One region of the Pseudomonas sp. CM25 genome, then DNA from elsewhere that is predicted to be linked to it. Evidence: riboswitches for the same ligand, from Rfam matches in the RefSeq annotation. Region 1 holds a riboswitch; each other region holds the start of a gene.

Region 1 (3,266 bases):
CACCCCCCAGCAACCCGTGTGGGCATGGGCCACAGCAGAACGGTGGCTGAGCAGGGGGGAGTAGGGTTGCAGTTGCGCGCCATGGTACAGCACCAAAGGCAAACCGAGGTGTTCGGCCAGTTGCTGCAACCCCGGTTCGTTGGCCTTCAGGCTGATGCTGGCGATACCGTGCAGGTCGGCCAGCGCCAGGCCCTGATTATCCAGGGCCTGGCGCAGAAGGCTGAGCAGCGTATCCACCGGGCAGCCCCGGCGGCAGCCAAAACCGGCGTAAAAAACCGGCATCAGGCCTGGCTTGAGCGGCGGAACAGCCAGGCGCTTAGCAGGCCCAGGGCCAGCCAGAAGGCGGCGTTGGTCAGCCAGGAGGCCAGCTTGAACTGGGCTTGCAGTGCTTCGGGAGCCAGGCTTTCGTGCACCTCCGGTTGCGGCGCGCCAATCACATGCGGCACCACCAGCAGCACGGCGCCCAGCGCTTTCAGCAGCCCGTGGCGGGCAAACGCCAGCAAGGCCAGGCCCAGGGCGGTGGCGCTGGCGGTGCCAATCCACCAGGCCTGACGTTGCCCAAGGTCGGCCGCAGCCGTACCTGGCAGTTCTGGGGGCAGGCCCAGGGTTGGCGCGAGGCAGAACACGGCGAAGCCCGCCAGCCCCCACAAAGCCCCCGTGCTGGCGCGCTTCGGAGCGCGCAGGCTGTAGAGCGCGGCCAGGATCAGGGCGAAGCCGACCGCCACCACCAGGTTGCCACCGGTCGTAGACAGCACGCGCTGCCAGCCGTCTTCCGGCGACCAGGCTTCGGCGCTGTGCTCATGGGCAGCGACTTCGCTGCCATGTTCGTGGTGTGCGGCCGGGGCCGAAGACTCGTAGGTTTCCGCCTGAAGAATCAACGGGGCCACCCAGAAGCTTTGCAACAAGGTCAGCAACAAGGCCGCAAGCAGCCCGCTGAAGCCCGCCGTACGGGCAATGCGCGTGATCATCGGGCGTACTCAGTGGCAGGGGAAGGCGGCGCTGTGGCGGGTATCGTGGGCAGCGTTGTGCACGGCCTCGATGTGCGAAAAACCGGCGAAGTAGACCAGGCACAGGCCCAGCAGGCTGGCGCCGACGGCGATGACGACGCGTTGGCTTAGCGTGGTGGGGGTGGCAAGGCTGTGTGGCTTGGCGCTGGTGACGGGCATGACGCGTTCCTCTGCTTTTTTGTGGGCAACGGACAAGCGCGGCAGCCCCGAGCGTGATTGCCCAGGGAATGCGACAGCGCCCGCCCACCGCGGGGTGTTCATGAACGCCAGGCCGGTCTCCGGGCTTGCGAGGAAGAGCAGGGCTCCTGAAAAGCGTCACCTTCCCATGCCGAACTACGGGCACAGTGGTACAGACGCTTCGCTCGCTTACCGTTGCGGGGGCAGCACCGGGCTTGTCCGACCCTGCTGAAGGGCCGCGACGCACCGGTTTCCCGTTTCACCCCAGAAGGGGCACCTGAACGCAGGCATAAGGAGAGCATGGGGCGGGCGTGGCGTCAATTGCGGGATATGAGCTGGGCCCTGATGCCCCCCCTAACAGCGCCTCTCCCGCCCCATCAACCGCGAGCAAACGCCGCCAGCTTCTCCCCGTCCAGGCGATAGCGCACCCACTCGTCCTGCGCCTCGGCCCCCAGCTTCTGGTAAAAGCCGATCGCCGGCTCGTTCCAGTCCAGCACGCTCCACTCCAGCCGCCCGCAGTTGTTCGCTACCGCTTCGCGCGCAATGTGCTGCAGCACTTGCCGCCCCGCGCCATCGCCGCGCTGCTCGGGCGTGATATACAAGTCTTCCAGGTAGATGCCGTTGCGCCCGAGCCAGGTCGAGTAGCTGTAGAAATACACGGCGAAGCCGATTGCCTGGCCATCGCGTTCGCACATCAGGCCATGCACCGTGCTGCCCTCGTCGAACAGGCTGTGCTCGATGTCGGCGACGCTGGCGATCACTTCGTGACGGGCACGCTCATACTCGGCCAGTTCGGTAATGAAGGCCAGAATCTGTTGCGCATCGGTGCGAACGGCAGGGCGAATGGTAACGCTCATGTTGACGGCTTCCTTGATTCGGGTAGCAATACAGTGAGGTGTATCTACATAATTTAATGAAACTGTACTGGTCGCAGGGGAGGGCGACTCCGTTAGTGTGACAGCACCTATAAAGAAAGTGGACCGCCCCTATGCTCGCCTCTGCCGACCTGCTGACCGCCTTCGTGCTGTTTGCCTTCGTGTCCTCCATCACGCCCGGCCCCAACAACACCATGTTGCTGGCCTCTGGGGTGAACTTCGGCGTGCGCCGCTCGATTCCTCACGCTGTGGGCATCAGCGTCGGTTTCATGGTCATGGTGCTGGCCGTTGGTCTGGGCCTGGGCGAGGTGTTCAAGGCGTGGCCGCCGCTGTACACAGTGCTGCGCTACACCGGGGCGGCCTACCTGCTGTACCTGGCCTGGAAAATCGCCACTTCCGGGCCAGTCGGTACGGCTTCGTCCGGTGCTCGCAAACCCATGGGCTTCTGGGGCGCAGCGGCGTTCCAGTGGGTCAATCCAAAGGCCTGGGTGATGGCGGTGGGGGCGATTACAACCTATACACCGGCGCAAGGCTATGTGACCAACGTGATCGTCATCGCCGCCTTGTTCGCCCTGGTCAACCTGCCCAGCGTGGGCGTGTGGGTGATGTTTGGCAGCGCGCTGCGCAACCTGCTGCAGAACCCGCGTTGGCTGATGCTGTTCAATGTCCTGATGGCCCTGTTGCTGGTGATTTCACTGTACCCGCTTCTGTTTGTAGAATCGGCGTTTTCCTAGCCCGCGAGTTGCCCAAGCCCATGCAGTTGATCCCCTGGTCCCACGAATGTGCCGAAGGCTTCACCCTGCGTGGCTGGCGCACCGCGGCCAGCGGCAAGCCGCTGCTGCATTTCTTGCACGGTAACGGCTTCTGCTGCCTGGCCTATCAGCCTTTGCTGATGCGCCTGGGCGAGCATTTCGACCTGTGGCTGTGCGATGTCCAGGGGCACGGTGACAGTGACCATGGCGGGGCGTTTCGCGGCTGGAACCGTACCGCCGCGTTGGCCGTGGAGGCATTTCAGGCCGGGCGTGGCGAGTACGGCGAAGTGCCGCGCTTTGCCGTCGGGCACAGCTTTGGCGGCGTGCTCACCGGGCTGATGCTGGCCAGTGAGCCGCAGCTGTTTGCACGTGCCGTGTTGCTTGACCCGGTGCTGTTCAGCCGGCGCATGCTTGGCGTGATGGGCGCGGCGGCCCTGGTTGGCCTGCACCAGCGC
Region 2 (3,266 bases), on a different contig from region 1:
GCGCCAGTTGCCGCCTTGCAGGCTGCGGTCGCTGCGGCTGTCATTGCCCAGGTTGTCGCGGTCGATATGGTTCTGGTCACGGCGCACGCCGGTCACCAGCGACAGGCGATCGGTGAGTTGCAGGCGGTTTTCCGCAAACAGCGCGAAGGTGCCGGTGGTGGCGAGCGATTGCGGTCGCAGCGGCGAGGCGCTGTGGAAGTCGCCCGGTTGCGGCTGCCACGGGTCGATGTAGTCGCCGCCCACATCGTCGTACGGCGCATTGCTGTCGATGTTGAAACGGACCTTGTTGTACTCGGCACCCACCACCGTCTTGCTGGCCAGCCCGAACAGGCTGTGATCGAAGGCGAACGTCTGACGGTCGCCGAACTGCTCCTGGTTGTGCTTGATCTCCAGGTAGCTGCCGCGTAGCAGCTGCTGGCGCGCGGCGTCCCAGCTGTACGCCTCGGCATTGCGCCAGTGGCGGCGGCTTTTCATGTAGTACAGCTGGTTGCTGGCGCTGACCTGGTCGCTCAGCGTCCAGTCCGTGGTCAGGCGGGTCCACTCATCGACGTAGTGCTGCTTGTCGTTCTGCACGTTGTAGTTCTTGTAGCGCAGGCTGCTGCGGTAGTGGCCGTCGATCAGCGGCGTGCCGTAGTAATTGGCAGGCTTGGCATCGCCGCGCTCGTGGGCGAGGGTGAAGCTGAGGTCGTCAGTGGCGTCGAAGCGCAACGCGGCGCTGAGCGCCAGGCTGTGCGAGGGGGTGCGGTCAACCCAGCCATTGCCGGCTTGCTGGTTCAGCGTAAGCCGGTAGCTCAGGCGTTCGTCCAGGCTACCGCCACTGTCCAGCCCGAGCTGCTGGCGGTCCCATGAACCGTAACCCAGGCGCAGGTGATTGCGGATGTCGCCGCTGAAGGGCTTTTTCGGGATCACATTGACCACCGCACCGGTTGCACCCTCGCCATACAGCACCGACGCCGGGCCACGCAGCACGTCGATGCGCTCCACCATCCACGGGTCGACCGGGAATGTCTGGGTGCCCGCGCCGGCATACATGCGCGCGCCGTCGAACAGCGTCATCACCGAGCCGTGCCCGGTGAAGCCGCGAGCTGCAAGCCCCGTCCCGCCATCGCCTGGCGAGCCGATGTAGGTAATGCCCGGTGAACGGGTTACCGCATCCTGCACGCTGAGGTTGTTGCGCTGCTGGATCTGCTCGGCGCTGATGCTGCTGGTGCTGGCGGGTGTTTCCAGGGCACTGAGGCCCAGGCGCGACCCGGCCGTCGTCGGGGTGGCGAGGTCGAGGATGCGGTTGTCGAACGTGTCGGTGATGGCCGTTGACGGCAGGGCCAGAGGCTTTGGGTCGAAGTCATCGGCCTGGGCCGGCAGGGCGACGGCCAGGCAGGCCGCCAGGGGGTGAAGCTTGAAGATACGGGACATGTCGTTCCACTGCTGCAGGAATGAATGCATCCCGGTGGAAAACACGCAAAGGCTTGCCGTGCAGGCGAGCGCGCGCACGGATTCCGGCCTGCGCCCGCCCACCGCGGGTTGCCAAACAAGGCTTCAGGCCGGTCTCCGGGCTTGCGAGGGGCATGAAACCTTCACCTTCCCATGCCTGAGCACAGTGGTATCTCGAAGGGTTCGCTCGCTTACCGTTGCGGGGGCAGCGCCGGACTTGTCGTGGGCAACACGATGCACCGGCTTCCCGTTTCACCTTGCGCGCGGCGGCGCAGGGCACCTGAAACTGGCGCGCATATGACCACTGCACAGCACGGTCGTCAACCATCGGGCTGACAGGCAATCGCGTGATGAACGGCAAATTCCTGAATATTTGCTGAAGCTTTTTCGAACTATCGCGCCGCCGGGCGTTTCGGAATGTGGGCTAGCTACCCGTTTACATGTCATGGAGACATAGATGCATGCCTACTCATAACCTGCTCCGCCACACCTGCATCCTTGCCCTGATGGGCACCCCGTTGGCAGCCCATGCCGCACCCAGCACCGACCCTCTGTTCACCGTCGGCATTCTCGGCGCCTACGACGAATTCAAGTTTCAGGGCGGCAGTGAAACCCAGACCGAACACGTTGACGAAGGCGGCATCTTTGCCGGCTTTGGCAACAAGATGACCGCAGAGTCCGGTTTCATTTACCAGCTGGGTGCCGAAGGCAAGTATGCCGAGAAGCACGACAACAAACTCAAGGAGGGGCAGGCAGGGCTGGACCTGGGCTGGCGTGCGGCGGTGGATGCGCGCAACTTCGTCGATGTGATCGTGGGCGGCGGCTACATGTGGTCACGGTTTGAAACCGAGCACCGCAGGATCGAAAGCGAACTCACCTACAAGGCGCCGTTCGCCAAGGCGGCGTTGGGTTACAACCACCAGTTCGATGCGGCCACCTTGCGCGTGGAAGCCGGTGTACGGCGAACCCTCGATGGCCGGGTAAAACTGAAGGTGGAAGACTTTGGCAGTGACAGTGCGGACATGAAAGACCGCACCAACCCTTATGCCGAGGTGACCCTGCTGATGAACCAGCAAGGCAACCTGCCGATCCAGGCGGGCGTGTACTACACCCGCACCGAATACCGGCTCGACGACGAGACGCTGTTGGCCGACAACACCGAGCTCAAGCGCGACGAGTACGGCTTCAAGATAGGCCTGGCCTTCTGATCCGGCGGCCCTGCAAACGCACCTGCAGGGCCTTTACCGACCGCGCCGCCGCGACACGCGTGCTTCGATGTTCTTGCGCCCGATCAGCAGCGGCGGTTTCTCTGTCACCGGCTCATCGGCCAGCCACTTGTACATCACCAGGCAGTCCACCAGCCCCAGGCGGGCATGGCGATAGGCCTTGGGCAGCCGGCCAACCGTTTCGAAGCCCAGCTTGTGCCACAACGCCACCGCCACCTCGTTGCTGGCCACCACCGAGTTGAACTGCAGGGCCAGAAAGCCTTCCTGGCGTGCCAGCTTCTGCGAATGTTCGCACATCAGGCGTGCCACGCCCCGGCCGCGGGCGCTCTCGCAGACCATGTAGCCGCAATTGCCCACGTGCGCGCCAGGGCCGGCCGCGTTGGCCTTGAGGTAATACGAACCCAGCAGCTCGCCATCCTCCTCTGCCAGCAGCGTGTGTAATGGCAGCTCCAGCCACAATTGGCGGGCCTGTTCGGCGTTCAGGGCGGGGTCGAATGCGTAAGTTTCGCGGGCCTGGACGGTGGCCTGGAAGGTCGGCCAGAAACGTTCGAAGTCTTCCGGCGTCATGGGGCGAATGTGGATCATGCGGGTTCCTGCGCGGGCTGGGCC
Region 3 (3,266 bases), on a different contig from region 1:
TGGCGAATGGGAGATGCTCGAACCGCCGCGGCTGACGGGTGGGGCCCCTGACGACGGCTTGGCAAGTGAGACATCGCCATTCTGGGACGAGTACATGCGCAGTAACCAGCAGCGTAGTGCTGCAATCTCCACTGAGGCGTTCTTGCGGCATCAGGCGCTGCTGGATTCAGCGGATATCGCCTTGGTGCCTGACGGGGGCGATCCGTTATCCGATTCCCAGGGATACGAATACGTCGAGTACGAGGGGCAGGCGCAATACACCTACCGGGAGGGCGCGGGCTACAACAACAGCCTGATCGAGGTCTACACGCATGATGATTCGATCAACAGTTTCCTGCGTGAGGGGCAGCGAACCAGCTCGTCGGTCCGCTACCTGAACAAGCTTGCAACCAGTATGGAGCGCCTGCCCCGGGATGCTGCAGTCCCCCTTTACCGCGGCGGGCACGGGGTACGAGGCACCAGTGGCGTGCATTTTTGCAGTGGGCGTTTCAAGGTAGGCGATACATTGGTCAACACCGATCTCTCATCCTTCACCGAAAACCCATACATGATGCGCAAGTTCGCCGCCGACCCGGATGACATGGCCAGTACGGGGGAACTCGGTGTGTTCGATGAAAGTTCAGTGGTGTTCGAACTACCTGCTGGCGCGTATTCGAGTGGCGTTCCGGTCACGGCGTTCTCTGCCTACAAGGAGGAAGCCGAAACCTTGTTCATGCCTGGCGCCTATTTCCAGATCGAGCATATAGGCCAGATCACCGGGGCGGACTACCGCTTTGTCAATGTCCGGTTGCGCCAGGTACCCAAGCCGGCTTCAGGTCCGGTGTATGACTTGCGCACTGGCGTGGTGTTTGCCAGGGATGCCTACCTCGAGCGCCTGGGTAGCCCGCAGTTGGTCGATCGTTTCTTCCCGGCCTGATCTTGTGGCCGTCCCGCTGCTCAGGCTTGTTTGAGCAGCAGCGCCACCCCCGGGAAGTACTGGCCTTGCTCGTTGTGCAGCTTGCGATAGGCATACGGGAAGTACCAGGCGATGGCGCAGGCGGTATGCGTTTTCAGGTCGTCGACCAGGTCCTGCAGTTCTTCGGGGCTGGCGTGCTGGCCTGCTTTCCAGGGGCTGATGAACAGCGCCGCCGCCTTCAACTGGCTCGGGTAGGCGACCTGTCGGGCGAGGGCGGCGGTCTGTTGCAGGGCGCCAGCCATGTCCAGCCGGCCGACCTTCGGCCAGCGCTGGCTTGTACTGAGGTACAGGGCCTCCTCGGCGCTGATGATCGACAGGTCGCAACGCCCTTCGTTTTCGCCTTCGTCGCGCTGCTTCTTGCCGGCGAACTGCTGCAATGCTGCCAGCTCGGCCTGCCAGGCGGCCGCTGCCAGCAGCCCGACGTTGGCAGCGGCGCCGTGCCAGTAAGGGGCTTCAGCATCGCCGGCAAACTGGTTGAAGCGGTCGATGCAGTCGACCCAGCGCTCCAGCACGGGGCTGAGAAACTCCAGGCGCGGGTTGTTGATGATCTGGCCTCGCATGCTGCGCTCTCCTGTTGCAGGTGTGTTCCCATTCACTCGGGGGTGATGGCTATGAGCCATCACTGGGTTGAGTGTGGCACACCTTGGGGATTTGGCCATTGCGCGGTGGCGTGCCTGTTCGACGGCAATGGTCCCGGTTCGATTGACGCTCAGGGTGCAACCCTCTAACCTTCGCGCGTGTTTCAGGTGCCCTGCCAGCCTCGACCTGGCAGGGTGAAACTGGGAAGCCGGTGGGCGCCAGCAGGGCGCGATTCCGGCGCTGCCCCCGCAACGGTAGGTGAGTCGCGGCCGCGCAGGGCCACTGGGTGCCAGCACCCGGGAAGGCGCGCAGGCCCGGGCCAAGGCCCGCTCACAAGCCCGGAGACCGGCCTGAAACTGCCAACGGCATCACGGAGGGTGATGCGCGGTGCACCGTGGCCTGCGGCCGCGGCCCCTGCGCGTTCTCCGTTTGCCTGCCTATTACCTGCCGTCGCGCGTTGCCGTGGCGCCAGCCAGCGGAGAACCCTGATGAGCGAACCCACCGAACGCGACGAACGCCACTTGGCGCGCATGCAGCGCAAGAAGGCGATCATCGACGAACGTATCGCCAATTCCCCCAACGAATGCGGCCTGTTGCTGGTGCTGACCGGCAATGGCAAGGGCAAGAGCAGCTCGGCCTTCGGTATGCTCGCGCGCGCCCTGGGCCATGGCATGCAGTGTGGCGTGGTGCAGTTCATCAAGGGCCGTAACAGCACCGGTGAGGAGCTGTTCTTCCGGCGTTTCCCCGAGCAGGTGCGCTACCACGTGATGGGCGAAGGCTTTACCTGGGAGACCCAGGACCGCCAGCGTGATATCGCCGCCGCCGAAGCGGCCTGGGCCGTTTCGCGCCAGTTGCTGCAGGACCCGAGCGTGCAGTTCGTGGTACTGGATGAGCTGAACATCGCCCTCAAGCATGGCTATCTCGACCTTGACCAGGTGCTTTCCGACATCCAGGCCCGTCCGCCCATGCAGCATGTGATCGTCACCGGCCGTGCGGCCAAGCCCGAGATGATCGAGCTGGCGGACACGGTGACCGAAATGGGCATGCTCAAGCACGCCTTTCAGGCCGGGATCCGCGCACAAAAGGGCGTAGAACTGTGAACCAGCCCCGTCATTGCCCCGCCGTGTTGATCGCGGCACCGGCCTCGGGCCAGGGCAAGACCACCGTTACTGCTGCGTTGGCCCGCTTGCACCGTAACCACGGGCGCAAGGTGCGGGTGTTCAAATGCGGGCCAGATTTTCTCGATCCGATGATTCTGGAACGTGCCAGCGGTGCGCCGGTTTATCAACTGGATTTGTGGATGATCGGTGCCGAGGAAAGCCGCCGCCTGTTGTGGCAAGCCGCAGGTGACGCCGACCTGATCCTGATCGAAGGGGTAATGGGGCTGTTCGACGGCACGCCGTCCAGCGCCGACCTGGCGCGCCACTTTGGCGTGCCGGTGCTGGCGGTGATCGATGGCACGGCCATGGCTCAGACCTTCGGCGCATTGGCCCTGGGCCTGGCACGTTACCAGGCCGACCTGCCATTCGCCGGCGTGCTGGCCAACCGTGTCGGCAGCCTGCGCCACGCGCAACTGCTGGAGGGCAGCCTGACCGAAGGCTTGCGCTGGTACGGTGGCTTGTCGCGCGAGCGTGGCATCGAACTGCCCAGCCGTCACCTGGGCCTGGTCCAGGCCAGCGAGCTGAACGACCTCGACGCACGCCTGGACGCCGCCGCCGAGGCGCTGGGCGCC

The links. A riboswitch is a leader RNA that binds a small molecule or an ion and turns the genes downstream of it on or off. The one in region 1 is predicted to bind cobalamin.
Region 2: linked by a shared signal. The riboswitch ahead of HP546_RS04520 (TonB-dependent siderophore receptor) and the one ahead of HP546_RS13515 (CbtB-domain containing protein) in region 1 are both predicted to bind cobalamin.
Region 3: linked by a shared signal. The riboswitch ahead of cobO (cob(I)yrinic acid a,c-diamide adenosyltransferase) and the one ahead of HP546_RS13515 (CbtB-domain containing protein) in region 1 are both predicted to bind cobalamin.

The regions. Positions count from the first base shown of each region.
Region 1 covers NZ_JABMCW010000105.1:13,264-16,529, forward strand. The annotation lists gene HP546_RS13505 (cobalamin biosynthesis protein) at 1-282, opposite strand, end outside; gene HP546_RS13510 (CbtA family protein) at 282-968, opposite strand; gene HP546_RS13515 (CbtB-domain containing protein) at 978-1,166, opposite strand; cobalamin riboswitch at 1,259-1,480, opposite strand; gene HP546_RS13520 (GNAT family N-acetyltransferase) at 1,562-2,041, opposite strand; gene HP546_RS13525 (LysE family translocator) at 2,173-2,793, shown strand; partial or broken gene HP546_RS13530 (alpha/beta hydrolase) at 2,814-3,266, shown strand, end outside.
Region 2 covers NZ_JABMCW010000023.1:17,057-20,322, reverse strand. The annotation lists gene HP546_RS04520 (TonB-dependent siderophore receptor) at 1-1,413, opposite strand, end outside; cobalamin riboswitch at 1,522-1,730, opposite strand; gene HP546_RS04515 (outer membrane beta-barrel protein) at 1,893-2,639, shown strand; gene HP546_RS04510 (GNAT family N-acetyltransferase) at 2,673-3,242, opposite strand.
Region 3 covers NZ_JABMCW010000096.1:11,889-15,154, reverse strand. The annotation lists gene HP546_RS12795 (hypothetical protein) at 1-916, shown strand, start outside; gene HP546_RS12790 (hypothetical protein) at 937-1,515, opposite strand; cobalamin riboswitch at 1,683-1,903, shown strand; gene cobO (cob(I)yrinic acid a,c-diamide adenosyltransferase) at 2,023-2,634, shown strand; gene HP546_RS12780 (cobyrinate a,c-diamide synthase) at 2,631-3,266, shown strand, end outside.